Regions from separate parts of the Salipaludibacillus sp. HK11 genome, predicted to be linked through region 3. Evidence: riboswitches for the same ligand, from Rfam matches in the RefSeq annotation. Region 3 holds a riboswitch; each other region holds the start of a gene.

Region 1 (5,119 bases), 240 kb from region 3:
CTGGAAAAAAAGGGGTGAACTGGGAAAATCGGCCTTTATTTTGTATTGGTAACCGTGGGAATGATGAAGGTGACCTATGTGATGAGGCTTTGACGGCACCGATGGAAATGATGGTGCACTTTAAAGAATTGTTAGAAGCGAAATTCCACATGTATAAAGCTAATAACAGGGAATTTGTAACGATGAATGATCCGTTTAAAGGCGGGCATGTCACCCGCCTCCACGGAAATATTGGGAAGGTTCCTTGGATCCAATTAGAAGTTAATCGAGTGTTATATTTGCCGCCACCGTCGTTAATATCGCTTCGTCCTAATGATTTACAACAGGTCAAATTAGTTGAATTTAGGAATCTTCTTTACGATGTTTTTTCCGAACTAGTCAAGGACGTACACCCAGGGAAAGCAGCATTATAAATATCATTATGAAGTAGTGTAGATGAATGAACAATGCATGATAAAATTTCTAAAGCATATTATAGAATAGCGAATAAAGCAGCTGATTCCCCATGAGGACACTCAATTTCTTGGTAGTGGAAAGCGAGTGGAAGTTACACGGCTTCTATGCACAAAAATATAATTAGCCATACGTAGATTCATTATAAGATATTTTAAGTGATGGGCTATAAATGTGTCAATTTTATGAAAAGTGAAAAAACTAGTTTGATAAGTTTTAAAGGAGGGGATGTGTATCAAGAGTCTATTCTATGAGGGAGGGGAAATTCCAAGTCACTTTTCGATATATTTTTAAACAATAATCAGCAGCTGCGGTCATTCATCATCATTTATTTTTTAAAAATAATGGGGAGATGATTTTATGTCAACGTTAGCTATTATTCTCGGTATTGTCGTAGTACTTTTAATTATCTTCATTGTTTCAAGCTACAGAAATAATAAGTCAGATATCGGAGAAGCTGTCGACCCACAAAGAAAATGTGACAAATGTGAATATCCAATCCCTAATGATTATATGAAGTCGTTATGCCCTGAATGTAAGTCGTATATAGCCAGATAATTAGCGTCATCGTGTTAGAATAAATAGTGTCTTTGAAAACCAAGGAAGACAAAAAATTTGAAAAATGACGTGTGAAATTGATAACAATTTGATACGTCATTTTTGTTGTGGGAAGGTTTTGATTACGATAGATAGAGCTTCAGATCCAACAGGTAAAAGAGTAATTACGACACATAATAGACTGATTCCAACACATAGACTTCCTTTTCCTACGGATAACAAATTCCAACTAAAACCGTAACTGATTTACTACCAAAATCTTCACGCGAAGTAGCGAATGCGACCTACTTATATACTCTCAATACATACCCTCCGCACCCACACTGATCAATGTACTTCATTTCAACGGTGTCACCGTATTTATCATGAATCATTAAAGATAAATAACTTTCTGGATTTCCAAAAACATCCGGTGTGACGAGATTTACGTAACAACCTTCGACTGTTTCATCAATTGCTTCGAAGGCATGTCGGATAACAAGATCTCGGTTTTCTGCGTACTCTTCGTGCTCCAAACTTGCTGACCAATCTTTATATTCCATAAGTGAAGTCCCCTTTCAAAAGGCTCATTTACCACATTTTAAACTACAAATGTCGCTTATGTCAGTGATATAAATCATCACAATCAATATACACATTACAAATATGGTATTTACAAATTGTAACTATTACAGTTACAATAGAATCAACAATATGATAACCGTGTTCGCACTAGGGGTGCTATATGCTGAGAGACTGGTGAAATTCCTGTTAACCCTTTGGACCTGATCTAGTTAATACTAGCGTGGGGAAGTGCAGGTGAGCAACGTGTAGCCTGATGTTTTTTCAAACCTACATGAACCTTTTCTGCATCTTCCTAACTGGGAGGTGCAGTTTTTGTTTGCCTAAAATGATTGAGTTGGATGATTACTAAAAGTTATGAGATTCCCATTGAGAGCGAATCACCGGTTTACATATTGATTACCAATATTGATAGAGGAGGATTCAGAATATGCAAGGTTTAAGCTGTGGAACAAGTCGAATTGTCGGGTGTCGTTTCTCGATATATCCAATGACGGATAATTTTGTAGACGTGATAAAGAAAGCATTAGAAGAGGTAGACAGTTCAAAAGTGTGGCAAGTAACTGATGATGTGAGTACATGTATACGCGGACGAAGTGAGCACGTGTTTGATGTGGTAAAAGCGATTTTTATTCATGCCGCTAAAACGGGAGTCCATGTCGTTTTTAACGGGACATTTTCGATAGGGTGCCCAGGTGATTCAGATGGTGACACATATATGTCAGAGGATGATAAACGCCTGAATGAAGCGAAATCGGTAATTGAAAAAGTGACAGTGGCGACCCAGTTCGCATTATATCCAATGAATAATCCTGATTATATGCAAGTTATCGCAGATCAAGTTGATGTCGCAAAAAAGCATGGTACGTTTACGAAGGGTGTTCATTATGCTTCGCGATTAGATGGAGATGCAAACGATGTATTTAATACCCTTGAAGAGGTATTCGCTCGTGCGTCAAAAACGAAAGATCATAGTCATGTCACAATGACTGCTGCAATTTCTGCGAACAGTCCATCGAAGAAAGATAAATAGGAGAGGGGATCGCAACGATGATGAAGCAATGGAAATTGAAAGAAATCGTCTTAATGTCGATATTTGGCGTTGTCTTTGCTGTTATTTATTTGCTATTTTTCTTTTTCGGGCAAGGGTTAAGGAATTTTCTCACACCATTTGGTCTAGCGCCATTTGGTTATGAAGTGATCTTTGGCATCTGGTTCATCGTTTCGATTATTGGCGCCTATGTGATAAGAAAACCAGGCGCTGCTTTTTGGCCGGAGTTAATTGCTGGAACTGTTCAAGTACTGATTGGTAGTCCAGCTGGTCCGCAGTTAATTATTTCAGCCGCGATTCAAGGACTTGGTGCCGAGGTTGTTTTCTTGGCAACTAGATATCGTAATTTTTCACTTTCTGTGCTTATACTTGCTGGAATGTCTGCTGCAATGTTCAGTTACGTGTGGGGATGGTTCAATTCAGGGCTAGCGGCGCTGGCACCTGAATTAATCGTAGCGACGTTAGTTGTGCGAATCATTAGTGGTGCTTTGTTAGCCGGTGTGTTAGGTAAGTATATTAGTGATCAGTTAGCGCAAACAGGGGTTCTTCGTGGGTACGCACTAGGAAAGGAGTGGCAAGAAAAACGTGAAAAGTCAGCATAACTTGAGCATTGAGCAACCTCAGCCACTCATTCGCGTAGAAAACCTATCGTTCGATTATGAAAAAAATCAACAATCCTCGCTGATAGATAATGTCAGCTTCGCTATTTATGAAGGAGAAGTAACGCTCCTTCTTGGGGCAAGTGGTTCTGGTAAAAGCACCATATCTCTTTGTTTAAATGGCCTTTATCCTGAAGCGGTGGAAGGTTATTCAATGGGAACTGTGCTTTACCGAGAAAAAAATATTAATCAATTTGAAAAAGGTGAGCTTAACCAAAAAATTGGCATTGTCTTTCAAGATCCTGAAAGTCAGTTTTGTATGATAACTGTTGAAAATGAATTGGCCTTTACAATGGAAAACATTCGCATCCCTCAAAGTGAGATGTCAAAACGTATGGATACTATTCTTGAAGCTGTAGGATTAACTGATTTAAAGGAACGAGCTATTCACGAGCTTTCAGGAGGACAAAAGCAAAAGGTTGCACTAGCTTCCGTTCTATTGTTAGAGCCAGAGTTACTCATTTTAGATGAACCAACAGCAAACCTGGATCCTGTTTCTAGCATAGAATTTATTGAGTTAGTTGCTCAGTTGCAAAAAGAGCGAGGAATGTCTGTATTTATTATTGAACACCAACTTGACGATTGGATTCCATACACAGACAATGTTCTTGCGCTCAGCAATGAAGGCAAGTTGATTGTTGATGGTAAACCAGATCAAGTATTCAATGAGAATTCTGATATATTAATTGCACAAGGAATTCATATTCCTAAACGAGATAAAACAGTTATGACTAGCGAAATCGGAAATCGAGTTGATCAATCGAAAAAGTTTCTCGAACAAAGCCTATCATTAACAAACCTAACGTTTAGACGAAAGAAAAAATTAATTTTAGACAAAATTAATTTATCGATACAAAAAGGCGAGTTCATCGCAGTCGTCGGTGAAAATGGTGCTGGGAAATCGACGCTCCTTCAATTGATGGCAGGGATTCTTACACCTACTCAAGGGGAAATTGAATTCTTGAAACAGCCTTTAAAACAATGGAGCGAGCAGGATCTTAGGCAGAAGATGGGGTTTGTTTTTCAAAATCCGGAACATCAATTTATTACTGATACGGTTTATGATGAAGTAGCCTTTGGTATGAAATTGAACGACATGGATGTAGAGAAAATGAATGGCAAGATAGATACGCTTTTAGCGCATTTTCAACTATTGAACCACCAATGGAGCAATCCGTTCTCATTAAGTGGAGGTCAAAAACGTCGACTTAGTGTGGCGACGATGCTTGATGAAACGCCTGAACTGTTGTTATTTGATGAACCGACGTTTGGCCAAGATGCAAAAACAACAGTAGAGTTAATGAACATTATTATTGAACTAAAAGAAAAAGGAACAACGATTGTTTTCGTCACTCATGACATGGATTTAGTCGATCAGTATTGTGAAAGAACGTTTGTATTAGATGGTGGAAATATTGTTTTTCATGGTCATCCCGAGGACTTATGGAAGAAAACAGGTTTACTTAAACAAGCTAGGTTACGTCGACCATATCGTATTCGGAACATAGACTCTGAAAAAAATGAAGTAGGTGAAGTGTATGATCTCGTCCGTTAACCCGGCGTTAAAAATGGTAGCGATCCTTGTTCCTGGTGTGTTACTAAGTTTTAGCTTTGATATCTTCACACCACTCGCCTACCTCGTGTTTACCGTAGCTTTCACTTTCATATTTAGTGACATACCAATAAAAAAATGGTTGTTGTTTTTTTCGCCTTTTATTTTCTTAGCATTAGGCTTTGCTTGGATGACGGTTCTTTACACGAGTGATAATTTCGCAGGAGGGCGTGTCCTTTTTGAATTCTGGTGGTTTGAAGTGACAACGGGGGGAGTCATGGTTGG
Region 2 (5,119 bases), 370 kb from region 3:
ACCTAAATCAATCACCTGCTTTAACAGCGTCTTTATTAACAACTTAAAATAAAATTTTTCACGATTATCCCCTAGTATTCACTTAAACAAATCCTGTACACTTAAGTAAGTGCAAATCGTTAAAAAGCAAAAAAATTCCATATAATAGAATAACTGAGCCTTTATTTAAAATATAGAATATAATCTCTATCTACGGAGGAAAACCATGCTGAATCAAGCAGAAGAAAAATTAAAAGAACACTTTGGCTACGATGATTTTCGCAAAGGTCAAAAGGATATACTTGAAAAAGTCTTTGATCATCAAAATACAATGGGTGTCATGCCTACTGGTGGAGGAAAATCAATTTGTTATCAAATCCCTTCACTACTTTTCTCTGGAGTCACACTTGTCGTCTCTCCGCTCATTTCACTAATGAAAGATCAAGTCGATGAGCTTCAAGAAGTTGGGATTGACTCGACATTTATTAATAGCTCGCTCCATCACGAAGAAGTTCGTGAAAGAATTGATGGAATCCGCCATGGAATTCACAAGCTTGTTTATGTCGCTCCCGAGAGATTAGAATCAGCTGGATTTTTACAAATGCTTCAATCTTTACCTATTTCATTAATCGCTGTTGACGAAGCTCATTGCTTATCCCAATGGGGTCATGATTTCCGACCTAGCTATCTGAAAATTCCAAGTCTGATCCAGCAACTGCCTGGTCAACCAGCAGTCTTAGCCCTAACAGCGACGGCTACGCCAGAGGTCACAGAAGACATATGCCAAGCTTTATCTATTTCACCAAAAAACGTTGTTCAAACGGGATTTGCAAGAGAAAATCTTTCATTTCATGTCGTTAAGGGGATGGATCGTGACAAATACATTAAAGATTATATGAAACGAAATAATCGTTATTCAGGCATCATCTATGCTGCCACTAGAAAAGAAGTCGAACGTCTCCATGAAAAATTGACACGCTTGGGAATCTCCGTTGGCAAATATCATGGGGGATTAACAACAGACGAACGCCGACAGATGCAAGAGTCATTCGTTTATGATGAAACGCAAGTCATGGTGGCAACAAACGCCTTTGGTATGGGGATTAACAAATCCAACGTTCGCTTCGTCATACATGCACAAATGCCAAGGAACATCGAAAGTTATTATCAAGAAGCAGGTCGTGCAGGCCGTGATGGTGAAGACAGTGAATGTATCCTCTTGTTTACACCTCAAGATATTCGCATCCAACAATTTCTCATCGATCAATCAACAATGGCAGACGACCGAAAAGAAAATGAATATACTAAACTTCAAGCCATTGTCAATTACTGCCATACAGAAAATTGTTTGCAAGCTTATATCCTCGAATATTTTAGTGACAGTGATATCAAACCTTGTGGACGTTGTTCAGAATGTGTCGACAACCGAAACACGGTAGACGTCACAAAAGAAGCACAGATGGTTTTCTCTTGTATTAAACGGATGAACGAGCGTTTTGGTAAAACAATGGTAGCTCAAGTTCTCGTAGGCTCCGCGAATAAAAAGATGAAAGATTTCTCTTTCACTAAATTATCTACATACGGATTGTTGAAAGATCGCACACAAAAAGAGGTTAGTCAGTTTATCGATTACCTCGTTGCCTCTCAATTTTTAAAAATGAGTGGTGGAAATTACCCAGTCTTACAGCTTACTGAAAATACTATCCCGGTGTTAAAAGGCGAAATCAAAGTCGAAAAGAAACAAGCGAAACAGACGACGGTCCTTGCCAAACAACACCCTCTTTTTGAGACGCTACGAGGGCTTCGTACTTCCTTAGCAAAACAGCATCAAGTTGCACCATACATGGTCTTTTCAGATCAGACTCTAAATGATTTATGCGCAAAGCTTCCTGAAACGAAAGAAGATTTACTGGAAGTAAAAGGTGTCGGTCAAATGAAAGTAGATTCGTATGGCGAACACTTTTTGCAAGCTATTGCAGAATTTTTGCATGCAAATCCAGATGAAAAGAAATCGTTCGACTTACCAAGTCGTTTAAAAAATTACGAACAAAAGCAAACTGACGGAATTGGCAACAAAAAAGATAAGACTCCTAGCTTTTTGAAAACAATCGAATTATTTAATGAAGGTTACACCATCGAACAAATCTGTGCAGCTCGCAATGTGAAATACACAACGATTCAAAGTCACCTTCTCCAAGCGGCAGACGATGGAATTGCCGTCGATTTCGATCGCCTAGTCAAACCAGAGCATATAGCTCAAATAAAGGAAGTAGTAGATCAAATCGGACTTGAAAATGGTATGAAACCAATCAAAGAAGCTCTCTCAGAAGAAATTGATTACTTTACGATTCGCGTGTTTGTTAATGATTACTTAGTCAAGGGATAGACAGGAAAGCCTATACGGCAGCTCCTTCCTACTGATAATTCGCTACCTACCATGCGTTCTCCATGATTTACCGTTTTATTTGTGATAAAATGAAAATAAGAAATAAGTAAATAGTTAACCACTAGGGGTGCCAATTGGCTGAGACAAAGCTTTGCTTGATCCCTTTGAACCTGATCTGGATGGTACCAGCGGAGGAAAGTGGAACACAGCGATAAATTGATCTAGTAGGTCAAATCAGCGCGGTTCCATTTGGAGCAGCGCTTTTTTATTTTCTAAAATCTCACTTTTTTTCAGAAAGGAAGACGATTATGCTACCGATTCACACGTTACGAACGAAAATTCAAGACACCTCACCGCTCATACACAATATTACGAATGTCGTTGTTACTAACTTTACAGCAAATGGACTTTACGCGATTGGAGCTAGCCCTGTTATGGCTTATGCCAAAGAAGAAGTTGAGAATATGGCAAAGGTTGCACAGGCATTAGTTTTGAACATAGGAACACTTACGAAGCAAGAAGTAGAAGCGATGCTCTTAGCCGGAAAAGCTGCAAATCTAGCAAGTACGCCAATTGTACTTGATCCCGTTGGAGTTGGTGCCACGCCATTTAGGACCGAATCTGCTAAAAAATTACTAACCGAATTAAACATCGCAGTTATTCGCGGAAACGGTGGGGAGATTGCCAATTTGATTGATCATTCTGTTGAAATGCGTGGCGTCGACTCTACCGCCAAGATGAATGACACCGTTGCAATTGCTAAAGAAGTTGCGAAAACATGGGGTACAATCGTCGCTTTGACCGGCGAATCAGATGTTATTACTGACGGTGACAGAGTCTATACCGTCGACAACGGTCATTTTCTCCAATCAAAAATAACAGGAGCAGGTTGTTTATTAAGTTCCGTTGTCGGAGCTTTCATCTCTGTTCACGATGATCTATTGGAGGCAGTCACTTGCGCAGTCGCATTTTATGGCATTAGCGCTCAGGTTGCGGCTGAAAAAGAACCCAATATGGGACCTGGTCATTTCCAAGTCCACTTTATCGATGCCCTATACCAATTAACTTCTGGACAAATCGATCATTGGGCTAACTTCAACAAGTCCATCATGGAGGGAAAATGACTATGACACCAAAAGTATTAACAATTGCCGGTTCTGACAGCGGAGGCGGTGCTGGTATTCAAGCAGATATAAAAACATTTCAAGAATTAAACGTGTTTGGAATGTCCGCGATCACTGCAATTACGGCTCAAAATAGCGTTGGAGTTCAAGGAGTTTATCCCGTTGATCCAAAGGGTGTTGCACAACAAATCACTTCAGTAATGGAAGATATCGGTGCTGATGCGGTAAAAACAGGAATGTTGTTTGATAAGGAACGAATTAATATCGTCGTAGATAAAGCGATTGAATATAAGTGGTCATCACTTGTTGTTGACCCTGTTATGGTATCAACTTCAGGCGCCAAATTATTACATCCAGAAGCTATGGACGCGTTAATTAATAATTTAATTCCAAAAGCGACAATTATTACACCAAATATTCCTGAAGCAAAAGAGATCACAAATATGCCGCTTACGACTTTAGACGAAAGAAAAAAAGCTGTGAAGGAAATGTTCAACATGGGTGCTCAATCCGTTTTACTCAAAGGTGGGCACAGCGAAGATGACACTGCTGAAAACATTGTTGATATCTTTTATGACGGACAAAATTTTCACTTTTTTTCTGTTCCATTTATCAAAACAGAACATACTCACGGAACAGGGTGCACGTATTCCGCAGCAATTGCTGCCAATTTGGCAAAAGGACTTCCATTGAAACAAGCTGTCCGTGAAGCAAAGCGATTTATTCATATAGCGATTGAACACGGTTATTCTCTAGGAAAAGGTCCAGGGTCCACCTACCATGCTGCTCATCGTATTTACCAAGAATCTCTAAATGAAATGAAGGTAGAAACAGAATGGTAGATCGAAATAATCTTTTTATAAAAAACGCGCTGAAGCTCTACTTCATAAGTGGAACAAATAATGTTAACAAACCGCTACCAGAAGTGTTATCCGAAGCTATTTCTGGTGGGATCACTCTTTTCCAATTCCGAGAAAAAGGGGACGCATCGCTAACAGGCCGGTCCAAACGGGAGATGGCTCTTAAATTGAAACAGATTTGTCAAGCTAATCAGATTCCTTTCATTATAAATGATGATGTTGAATTAGCATTGGAAATTGGAGCTGATGGCGTTCATGTCGGACAAACTGACGCAAACGGGCCTTTCGTAAGGGAGAAAATAGGCGATAATAAGATCCTTGGTATTTCAGCTCATACAATTGCTGAAGCAAAGCAGGCCGTCAAAGATGGGGCTGATTATATTGGAGTAGGTCCCATGTACCCAACCAATTCCAAGGCAGATGCTGAAGAGGCATGTGGACCAGAGATGATTTCTGCAATGCGTGAAGAGGGGATTACTATTCCAATCGTTGCGATTGGTGGCATTGATATTCACCGTACTAGAGGGATCGCACAGGCTGGGGCTGACGGTGTTTCAGTTATTTCTGCGATCGCTTCGGCGACTTCAGCAAAGCATGCTGCTGAACAGTTTAGGTTGGAACTAGAAGACCTTTAACTAAATCATTAAAAAGCCTAACAAAATATCTGTTAGGTTTTTTGTGCATAGCCACCCCTAAAATGCCAAAAATGGCTCATCTTCAGCAAAGAAGATGAACCATTACGTCGCCAGCTATAATTTGACTTCCAACGG
Region 3 (5,119 bases):
GGGGATTTAGACTGGATCCGTGAAAAAGATACTAATTTCTTTGGGAAGAGTAACGAAGGATCAGCTATTCATAATCAAGGAACTTATCAAATAAGTACAAAAGGTACAAATGGATCAATCAGTGTTTCACTTCTGGAGTAGAGAATGAAGTCGAGGGAGCTCATAGTTGCGATATACTCGAAGAAAAGAAATATAAGCAGGTGTCCTAATTCTTTATAGAATAAGGACACCTGCTTATAAATGTATCACATAAATCTTTCAGGATGGAAGGCAGCTTGTGTAGGTGAATCTAACGGATTATCTGAAATGATATCTGCTACCGCTTCGCCTGTGCGTGCGCTCAGTAAAATACCATTGCGGTAATGACCAGTGGCGAAGATAATGTGTGGAGAATCGTCAAGTGGTCCTAGCAGTGGGAAGCCGTCCTGTGTTGCAGGTCGAAGCCCTGCCCAAGTATGAAAAGGTGTCTTTGTTTTTAAAAAAGGAAGAATTCGTTTATTCCAGTTAACTAGCCTTTCGATACCTTTTTTAGTGACATCTGTTGCAAATCCTGCAATATCCTCAGATGCACCATTTACCAAGGTTCCATTTGATTTTGGGACAAGATACCCTTGGCTCGTTGTGACAATATGATTGACGTTTTCTTGCCCAAGTTCATAAGCACAAATTTGTCCGCGGATTGGAAACACAGGGAGACGAATCTCAAATACGTCTTCAAGCTCTTGTGCCCAAGCTCCTGAGCAAATCACCAAGCGGTCGCCAGTGTAGGTTTGACCGTTGGATGTTTTGAGAACAGGGGCAGACCGCCAACTTTCAATCAACACCGTTCCGGTGTTTTCGATGATCGTGACGCCATTATTCTCACAGGCAATCTTTAATGCTTTTACATAATCAGGAGCGAAGACATGGCTTTCTTCATTTGAATGGATCGCTGCTACTACTTCGTCTGAAAGGTTTGGTTCCAAGGATTCTAAGCGCGCCCCGTCAATAATTTCAGCCTCTGATCCAAACTCCTTTTGCCAGTCGATTCGTGATTCAAGTGAAAGGATGTCGGATTCGTGATAAACGGCGTGAATACTACCGCTCTCTGTATATTCAAAATCAATCCCGGACGCGTCTTTGATATCCTGTTGCCACCGCTTGAACATACGTAAACTTTCTAAGCAAAAGGCGAAAAAAGGGTCTGGATCTTCACTAATTTCAGAGAATGGAGCGAGCATGCCAGCTGCAGCTCCAGAAGCTTGCCCACCGCATGCTTTTTTCTCGAGAACGGTTACTTCAAAGCCACGGCGACTTAGTGAAAAAGCTGTTGCTAATCCAATGACCCCGCCCCCGAGAACCAAAATTTCTTCTTTCATAAGTGTTGTTCCTCCTTGCATATCAATAATAGTTATTTAGTAGACCCTATTTTGAAATAAATGACTGTAATCCACTGGAAGCGGTGGCGTATTTTTTCTTCGGAATTCTTCCCGCTTCATATGATAAACGTCCAGCCTCGATGGCGTATTTCATTGCAAGGGCCATCTTCACAGGATCCTTTGCTTTGGCAACAGGTGTATTCATTAGGACGCCGTCTGCACCAAGTTCCATTGCTTGGGTGACATCCATCGCAGAACCTAATCCAGCATCAACGATAATCGGTACTTCTGCATCTTCTATAATTAACGATAAATTATACGGATTTAATATTCCTAGTCCAGTACCAATAGGAGATCCCCCAGGCATCACTGCCGCTGCCCCTGCTTCTTCTAATCGCTTACATAAAACAGGGTCATCTGATGTATAAGGAAGAACGGTAAATCCTTCAGCAACAAGGATTTCCGTTGCCTTTAATGTTTCTAAAGGATCAGGAAGTAGTGTTTTTTCGTTTGCACTAATTTCGATTTTAATCCAATCGCTTAATCCTGATGCTTTGGCTAAGCGGGCAATCCGTACAGCCTCTTCAGCCGTTTTCGCACCAGAAGTATTTGGAAGGTATGTAAACGAGTGGTCTTCCTCCAAATGTTGAAGAATAGCATCTTCTCCAGGCGACTCCAAATTTGCTCGGCGAATAGCGAATGTAAGCACATCTGTACCTGAAGCACGAATCGCTTCATTTTGTACATAAGGATTTGGATAACGTCCGGTTCCTAATAAAAAGCGAGATGAAAGTTCTTTGCCAGCAATAGTTAACTTTTGTCGTTTCATGTGATCAACCTCCTGCGATAAATTCAACTAGCTCTATTTTTGATCCTTCTTTTAAAACGGTTTCGGACCAATTATCACGGTCAATAATTTCTCCGTCCATTTCTACAATGATAAGATTTGGTTTTAGTTTGAAATGAGAGATTACGTCTGTAACGGTATGGGATTGAAGGTCATGCGCTTGTCCGTTAATAATAAGATTCATACGATTCTCTCCTCTACTAGGTTTGTGTATAAATATAACTGATTCATAAGTGCTCTCCTCTCTTGTTGCAAAAAGATATAAAAGCCGTATCCCATAAGTGAACGGAATACGGCTGCAATCGCTGTATATGTTGCATCGACTTTCCTACGCTGGTATGGGCCAGATCAGGTTCAAGGGTAAAAGGATCAGAATGACCTTTTTCTCAGTTTGTTGTGATAAACACCCCTAGTCATGGAACTATTAATTTAGTTAACATCTGTACTAGTTAGTATTGTAAATGATTTAATGGGAAATGGAAAGGGAAGCGGAAGGGGGATGGTTTTCCCTGCAAAGAGCCTTCCCCATTTGGAGCGGCATTTTGTGACATATCCCTTCAAATTTCCACTCTCATCTGAAGGGCACGATAATCCTAGTTTTTGTATCTAAATTCCTTACTCATAATTTATCGTACAAAAAAGCCGAGGATATCCATCCTCGGCTTCAAGATTCATGTTGTTAAATTATTCTAAACCTTCAATCCATTCTGCTACTGCATCTTCGTTAGCTTCAACCCATGCAGCTGCTGCATCTTCTGGAGACGTACCATCTTCCATGTCGAGCATAACTTCTTCCATATCGTCAGCAGTCCAGTTGAACTGATCCAAGATTGTATATGCGTTTGGCATATCATCTTCTAGTCCTTCACGAACCATTGTTTTAATAACTTCAGCATCACCAAATGTACCTTCAGGATCTTCTAAATATTTCAAATCATAAGAAGCGAACTTCCAATGAGGTGTCCAACCTGTCACCGCAATTGGTTCTTCGTTGCTAATAGCTTCACCTAATGCTGTAGCCATAGCGCCACTAGAAGATGTTTGAACATCCCAACCAGCTAGACCTTCGTATTCTTCAGTAGCATTTTCAGCTGCTTGAACAACACCAGCTCCTGGCTCAATTCCGGTAATTGAACTGCCCATCTCATCTGCAAAATCAGCTAGATCATCAATAGTAGTTGCATCCATATATTCAGGAACAACTAAACCTATTTTAGCACCTTCTAAGTTTTCACCAAGATCTACCAATTGATCACTATATTCGTCATATAAGTCGCCGTGTGTAGCTGGTAACCAAGCTGCAACCATTCCGTCAGTTTCACCATTAGCAACGGATTGCCACATAATTGCGTTGTCGATCGGAGTTAATGTAACATCATAACCTTGATCTTCAAATACTTTACCAATAACATGGGTAGATGCGATTTCAGAATCCCACTCTACGTAAACTAATTCAATTTCCTTACCTTCTCCTACATTTGCACCAGTATCTGCATTTCCTGTATTTTCTTCGTTGCCATTTTCATTGTTACCGTCATTTAGATTAGCGTTATTCTCATTTGCATTTTCATTATCTCCACATCCTGCTGCTAGTAATGACAATGAAAGTCCTGCTGCTAAACCAAGACGTTTCCAGTTAAGTTTAATCATAATTTAAATCCCCTTCTTTCTTTCTATTTTATATATATGGAAACTTTTCAAATGAAAAGTGTACCAACGTCATTAGGACTTGTGTTCGTTTAACGATCACAAGATTATTTTTTTGTATTCACATTTTGTGTGAATCGATCAATGATAATAGCCAAAATAACTATTCCTAAACCTGCAACAAAACCAGGTCCAACTTGTGCACGCTGTAGCGCCGATAGAACTTCTCTTCCAAGACCAGGCGCACCAATCATCGATGCAATAACAACCATCGATAGGGCAAGCATCACTGTTTGATTTATTCCTGCCATAATCGTTGCTTTAGCCATCGGGAGTTCAACTTTAAATAATTTTTGTGCACCCGTACTACCAAATGCATCGGAAGCTTCAACTAGTTCAGTTGGAACTTGTCGAATACCTAAATTCGTAAAACGAACTGTTGGTGGTGTTGCGAATATTAATGATGCAAAAACACCAGGTACCATACCAATACCGAAAAAAGCAACGGCAGGAATTAAATATACAAAGGCAGGCATTGTTTGCATAAAATCAAGAATTGGTCTTATGAGCGCATCGGCTGTTCTGCTTTTAGACATTAAAATTCCAAATGGAACACCAATGATAATGGATAAGATACTTGCAAGAAAGACTAAAGTAAATGTAAACATTAATTCTTCCCATAAGCCTTGGTTGTATATGAGCCAAAGGCCTACGACAGAAAACGCAGCAAGACCATATTTTTTCCCGGTAATGAGAAAGGCGCCTAATGCGACGACAAGAATAACGATAATTGGTGGAATACTATATAAGAGGCTTGCTGTCCACCCCATGAAATCTCCAAAATGTTCTTTAATCGGATTAAATAAAAATGCGAACCAACTTGTCAGCCAATTAACAACGAATGCTGTCCCTTCAGCGATTGGAATTTGTGGTATGAATCCTGTTATATTATTGAGCATCTTCTGTTTCCACCTCACTATCTCGAGCAAGTGCGGCAATGACCGCACCTCGTACAATAATTCCAACTAGTCTGTCGTTTTCTATGACGGCAACGGGTGTTGGAGAATCATGAATGACATTAAAGATATCTTGCATTGGCGTTTCTTTATCCACTTTTGGTATATCGCTTTGCAAGATACCTTCAAGCGTTTTAATCTCTTTCTTTTGCGCGTCGGAAGCATCATCGGCAGTCACATAACCCTGTAAGTTCCGTTTACTGTCAATAACAAGAATGCTCGATAGCCCTTCTTCTCTCATACGCTCTAAA
Region 4 (5,119 bases), 670 kb from region 3:
ATTGTATTAATCGGAGCAATGGGCTTATTTTTCTCTGGTCCTGGACAAACATATTCAAATGCGGTATTCATAGATTATTATATTTTGGACTTTAATTGGGAAAGGTCTCTTGTCTCCGGTATTTACTCGGGAGCAACATTAACTGCTGGATTTTTACTCTTTCTTGTTGGCTCAAGCATTGACAAGTTTGGGCAAAGAACCGTTTCATTAACTGTTAGTATTCTGCTTGCAATTGCTTGTTTTTGGAATAGCATCGTTGTCAATCCATTCATGTTGTTTATTGGTTTCTTCTTAATACGTTTTCTTGGCCAAGGATCTATGACTCTCGTATCGAATACTCTCATTCCCCAATGGTTCATTGAGAAGCGAGGGCGAGCATTTAGCTTCATGATGATTGGAGGCTTTCTAAGTTCTACTCTTTTCCCTCCGCTCAATGCTTGGCTAATTTCAAGTTATGGATGGGAAAATGCTTGGCGTATATTAGGTGCTACAATCATTATTTTTTTCGTCCCCATTTCATTTTTCTTTATGAAAAATAAACCAGAAGATATCGGTCTCCTTCCAGATAATAAAAAAATAGAAATTAATGAAGGTGAACACACACCAAAACTTAAAAATGATATCTCTTGGACGTTAAAGGAAACAATGAGAACACGCCAGTTTTGGCTCTTACTACTCTGTATTGGCATTCCATCGATGCTTAATACAGGTCTAACATTCCACCTTTTCTCGATCCTTAGTGGAAGTGGTCTAAGTTTAACAGCCGCAGCCTTCATCTTAAGCTTAATGGCAATGGTCGGTTTCCCGGTTACAATGTTAGCCGGTTTTATTCTTGAAAAAGTGAAAATTCATTACATGTTCGCTTTTGTTTTCTTTGGTCAATTCATCTTCATCATTACTTTGTACTTTACAGATTCTTTTGTTTGGGCCATCGCATTTGGTATACTTTGGGGCTTCATCGGGGGTATCGAACGAATTGTTGTATCTATGGTGTTCCCTGATTATTTTGGCCGACAGCACATAGGTAGTATTAAGGGAGTTGCAACGACAGTTACTGTATCAGCATCTGCATTCGGACCACTACCGTTTGGAATTGCATATGATTGGTTTGGTGGTTATCAAGAAATCTTGATATTTATGATGGTGTTTCCTGCATTAGGAATCATCGCTAGTTTAATGTCTCCTAAACCATATAAGAAAGAATCATCTTTATAATACGTCTTTGGTGAAATCTTATTGAGAACTTGCTATAATTACTATTAATACTTATTATTATGTGAAAGGCTGTGGGAAACATGGATTTATTTACGATCCCTGATCCATCAGAAGGTGGAATGGGTTATGCATACATTTTTATGATCTTCGTTTTTATTGCTGCCTCGTTCACGGTATATAAATTAAAGAAATCTACAAAACGAGTGACAGAGAAAGAAACACCAAAAGCATATGAAATGTATCAACCTAAAGATAAATCGTAGCAAACCTATTATGTTTAGAGCTCCTGAAATAAGGGGCTCTTTTGTATTCACAGATGTACAATTTTGCTTCTACTCAGAACTTTTATATTCAAATTTCGTATTATATAATGATGAGGAATGGATAGTAAACTAATTCTTCACAGTTACAAAATGGAGGGGTATTTATGGATGAATCCTTTATCCAAACAACCGATTCAACACTAACTATTAAAGATTGGACAAAAATAAATCCCGAGCTCGTTGCCGGTTTCACAACTAAGCATGGTGGCACAAGTCATTTCCCTTATAAATCAAATAATTTCGGTTTACATGTTGGCGACGAGGGTCACAATGTCATTACCAATCGCCAACAACTAGCAGATCAACTTGGTTTCTCACTAGAAAATTGGGTATGTGCAGATCAAGTTCATGAAGATCAAATTGTTAAAGTTTCAAGCGTCCTGACTGGATCTGGAGTTGATGATTATAACGATAGTATTAAAGGAACCGACGGCTTCTATACGAATCAAAAAGATATATTACTTACGTTATGTTACGCAGATTGTGTACCAGTTTATTTTTTCGCTCCTAATTATCACATGATTGGCATTGCTCACGCAGGTTGGAAAGGTACTGTTAAGAATATTTCGGGAAAGATGGTTCAGCTATGGGATATGATGGAGAAAATTCCTCCATCAGAGATTTATGTAACAATTGGACCATCGATTAACCAATGCTGTTATATTGTTGATGACCACGTAATTAATGAAGTAGATAAAGTTCTAGAGGCTGTATCATTCACTACCTCTCCTTATGAACAAATAAGTGATGGGCAGTATCGCCTTGATTTAAAGTCCGTCAATTATTTACTACTTTTACATGCTGGCATTCAAGAAGATCACCTTCTCACGTCCAACTTTTGCACGAGTTGTGACAACGACCTGTTTTTCTCTCATCGCGCTGATCAAGGAAAAACAGGAAGAATGATCAGCTATATTGGCTTCTATAATCAATATAAATAGAAAATTGAGTATATGTCTCCCTCACACATTCGGACCGTTTCTCACTGTTTCTTTCCCTAATTGGCTCGCTTTCTGCTCAAGTGCTGTTTCAAGAATAATTCAGATATGTCATTGGAGAAGATTCAGTATTTTCACTATACTTGATGATAATCCTTGATATTACCAAAAAATGGTGTTACGATTAGTATAATTTCATAACAAGTTCCACTAGGGGTGCCATTTTATGGCTGAGACAAGATTCTTTCTTGATCCCTTAGAACCTGATCTAGTTCATACTAGCGTAGGGAAGTGGCGTGAATCTCTTAATTTTGTTTTACAAACAATAATGAGACTGTTAACGTCATTCCTTCAATGGATTGGCGTTTTTTATTTATCCACCTTTCCCTCATCAGAGTGGTTCTTCTAAAAATAAGGAGGCAACTGACATGAGTTTTACACAGGATTTACGAAACGAAACAGAATCACTATTTAAAGCATGCTATGAACACCCTTTTGTTCAAGGGATTGCAGAGGGGAATCTTGAGAAAGGTCAGCTCATTCACTATGTTAAACAAGACTACGAGTACTTAAATGCAATGATTCAAACACGTGCTCTAACCATGGCAAAATGTAACAACCGCGATGATATGGCCTTATTAAACGAAGGCATCGCTTTTATTTTAAACGACGAAACTCACCCACACAATAATTTCTGTGAGCAAGCTGGCGTTGATTATAAAGACTTAAAAGGAGAGACTCTTGCTCCGACGGCCCATCATTACAGCCAATATATGTTGCAAGTTGCGTCGAATGGCTCTTTAGCTGAATCTTTGGCTGTTGCCCTCCCATGTCCCTGGGTTTATTTGTATATTGGTGAAAGAATCATGAAAGAAGTAAAGCCAAGCCCTGATCATCCCTTTTATCCTTGGATCTCTTTCTACGGAGCTCAAGAAATGCCAAGAATTACAAAGACAATCGATTGGTTAGATCGCCTAGCTGAAGAAGCAACTGAAAGTGATCGTGCTAAAATGAGAACCCACTTTTTAATGGGGTGTCGCATGGAATACATGTTTTTTGATATGGCATATACGAAACAAACGTGGCCATTATAAGTCTTTCGCGATGTGGGTGCCTAAATCGCACCCATTTTTTACTCCCTTAAAACTATCTAAACCAAGAGACATATTGGCTCATCATTTTTGAAAGTGAGCTTCCGAACAACTTCTCTCTCCAATATAAGTCACCAGCATTTTTTACAATTTCACTTCTTGAAGGATAAGGATATACGCTGTTCGAGATTTTTTTCACTGATTCTCCATTCGTTTTCATATAAACTAGCTGTTGCATCCAATCACTCACATTACCTCCTACACCATGAGCACCTAGAATCATTCCCTTGTTGTCCGTAATGATTTTTATCATCGACTGGTTGTCCATTTCGGCAATCATCCGATCAACATGATTATGGTCCATGCGGTAGACTTTATAATTACTACCTCTCTGTTCTTTCACTTCGCTTTCCGTCATTCCTAAATGAAAGATTTCTGGATCTGTATAATAAACCCATGGAACATTTTCATAAGAAACCTTTCTCTTTAAACCGAATACTGCATTAGCAACGACAACTTTCCCCTCATGGGAGGCACCATGTGTAAATGGAAAAGCACCATTAACGTCCCCTAAAGCGTAGATGTGTGGCTCAGAAGTTTGCATCGTCTCTTTAACAATGATTTCTCCTTTTTGATTTACATTAACCCCCGCTTTCTCCAAATTGAGCGTATCTGAATTTGGTCTTCTACCAATAGCTAAAAAAAGTGCATCCGCCTCAATTTCTCGAGCGTGCTGCCCTTTAACTCGAACAAACGTCTTGCCATCTCTTTGAATTACTTTTTCTACTGTTGATGAAGAGAGGAATTCGAGTTCTTTTTTCAATTGATTAAGCAAGATATTTGATACTTCACCATCTTCTTTTGATAAAAGCAAGTCAGAACTGTCAACGACGGATACATTCGATCCTAGCCGGCTTAATGCTTGGGATAATTCTAATCCAATAGGTCCTGCTCCCATCATTACGATTCGTTTAGGTAATTGCTCCATATCAAAAACCGTCTCACTCGTTAAGATTTGAATATTTTCGATACCTTCGACTTCAGGAATTATTGGACGTGATCCCGTTGCTATAATTATACGTTTCCCCTCAATGATGGAACCTGATGATAATTGGATGTGATGGCTATCCTGGAAGGTCGCGGAAGCAAACATGACGTCAACCCCTAATTCACGAAATCTTTTCTCCCCGTCATTTTCCTGGATGATAGATACTGCTGTATGAACTCGATCTTTTGCTAATTGCCATTTTGGCTTACCAGAAACAGAAACCCCGAAAGCTTCAGCTGACTGATATAGTTGATGAACCTCATTTGCGACAGCAATCAATGCTTTTGATGGAACACATCCAAAATGGAGGCAGTCTCCTCCCAAACTGTTTCTTTTTTCTATTAACGCAACTTTTGCGCCAAATTGCGCTGCACCAGCAGCAACCGTTAATCCACCAGAACCTCCACCGATAACAATGATATCGTATGTTTTCATCCTATCTCTCCTTCACAGCTGACTAATACAATCTTTTATTAAAAATACTTCGAAGTTATTTTAGATTGC

The links. A riboswitch is a leader RNA that binds a small molecule or an ion and turns the genes downstream of it on or off. The one in region 3 is predicted to bind thiamine pyrophosphate.
Region 1: linked by a shared signal. The riboswitch ahead of ACM26V_RS21160 (YkoF family thiamine/hydroxymethylpyrimidine-binding protein) and the one ahead of thiS (sulfur carrier protein ThiS) in region 3 are both predicted to bind thiamine pyrophosphate.
Region 2: linked by a shared signal. The riboswitch ahead of thiM (hydroxyethylthiazole kinase) and the one ahead of thiS (sulfur carrier protein ThiS) in region 3 are both predicted to bind thiamine pyrophosphate.
Region 4: linked by a shared signal. The riboswitch ahead of tenA (thiaminase II) and the one ahead of thiS (sulfur carrier protein ThiS) in region 3 are both predicted to bind thiamine pyrophosphate.

Annotation. Positions count from the first base shown of each region.
Region 1 is NZ_CP181045.1:4,459,465-4,464,583, forward strand. Features, by position in the region: gene ACM26V_RS21145 (N-formylglutamate amidohydrolase) at 1-413, shown strand, start outside; gene ACM26V_RS21150 (hypothetical protein) at 814-1,011, shown strand; gene ACM26V_RS21155 (CGCGG family rSAM-modified RiPP protein) at 1,296-1,553, opposite strand; TPP riboswitch at 1,715-1,819, shown strand; gene ACM26V_RS21160 (YkoF family thiamine/hydroxymethylpyrimidine-binding protein) at 2,003-2,605, shown strand; gene ACM26V_RS21165 (ECF transporter S component) at 2,623-3,225, shown strand; gene ACM26V_RS21170 (ABC transporter ATP-binding protein) at 3,209-4,837, shown strand; gene ACM26V_RS21175 (energy-coupling factor transporter transmembrane component T family protein) at 4,821-5,119, shown strand, end outside.
Region 2 is NZ_CP181045.1:4,590,325-4,595,443, reverse strand. Features, by position in the region: gene recQ (DNA helicase RecQ) at 206-2,365, shown strand; TPP riboswitch at 2,479-2,579, shown strand; gene thiM (hydroxyethylthiazole kinase) at 2,674-3,489, shown strand; gene thiD (bifunctional hydroxymethylpyrimidine kinase/phosphomethylpyrimidine kinase) at 3,492-4,331, shown strand; gene thiE (thiamine phosphate synthase) at 4,325-4,984, shown strand; gene ade (adenine deaminase) at 5,099-5,119, opposite strand, start outside.
Region 3 is NZ_CP181045.1:4,220,156-4,225,274, forward strand. Features, by position in the region: gene ACM26V_RS20055 (DUF4097 family beta strand repeat-containing protein) at 1-141, shown strand, start outside; gene thiO (glycine oxidase ThiO) at 246-1,358, opposite strand; gene ACM26V_RS20065 (thiazole synthase) at 1,405-2,187, opposite strand; gene thiS (sulfur carrier protein ThiS) at 2,192-2,389, opposite strand; TPP riboswitch at 2,514-2,626, opposite strand; gene ACM26V_RS20075 (glycine betaine ABC transporter substrate-binding protein) at 2,890-3,855, opposite strand; gene ACM26V_RS20080 (ABC transporter permease) at 3,960-4,811, opposite strand; gene ACM26V_RS20085 (quaternary amine ABC transporter ATP-binding protein) at 4,801-5,119, opposite strand, start outside.
Region 4 is NZ_CP181045.1:4,887,674-4,892,792, reverse strand. Features, by position in the region: gene ACM26V_RS23180 (MFS transporter) at 1-1,215, shown strand, start outside; gene ACM26V_RS23175 (hypothetical protein) at 1,296-1,478, shown strand; gene pgeF (peptidoglycan editing factor PgeF) at 1,643-2,479, shown strand; TPP riboswitch at 2,679-2,783, shown strand; gene tenA (thiaminase II) at 2,905-3,570, shown strand; gene ACM26V_RS23160 (dihydrolipoyl dehydrogenase family protein) at 3,623-5,050, opposite strand.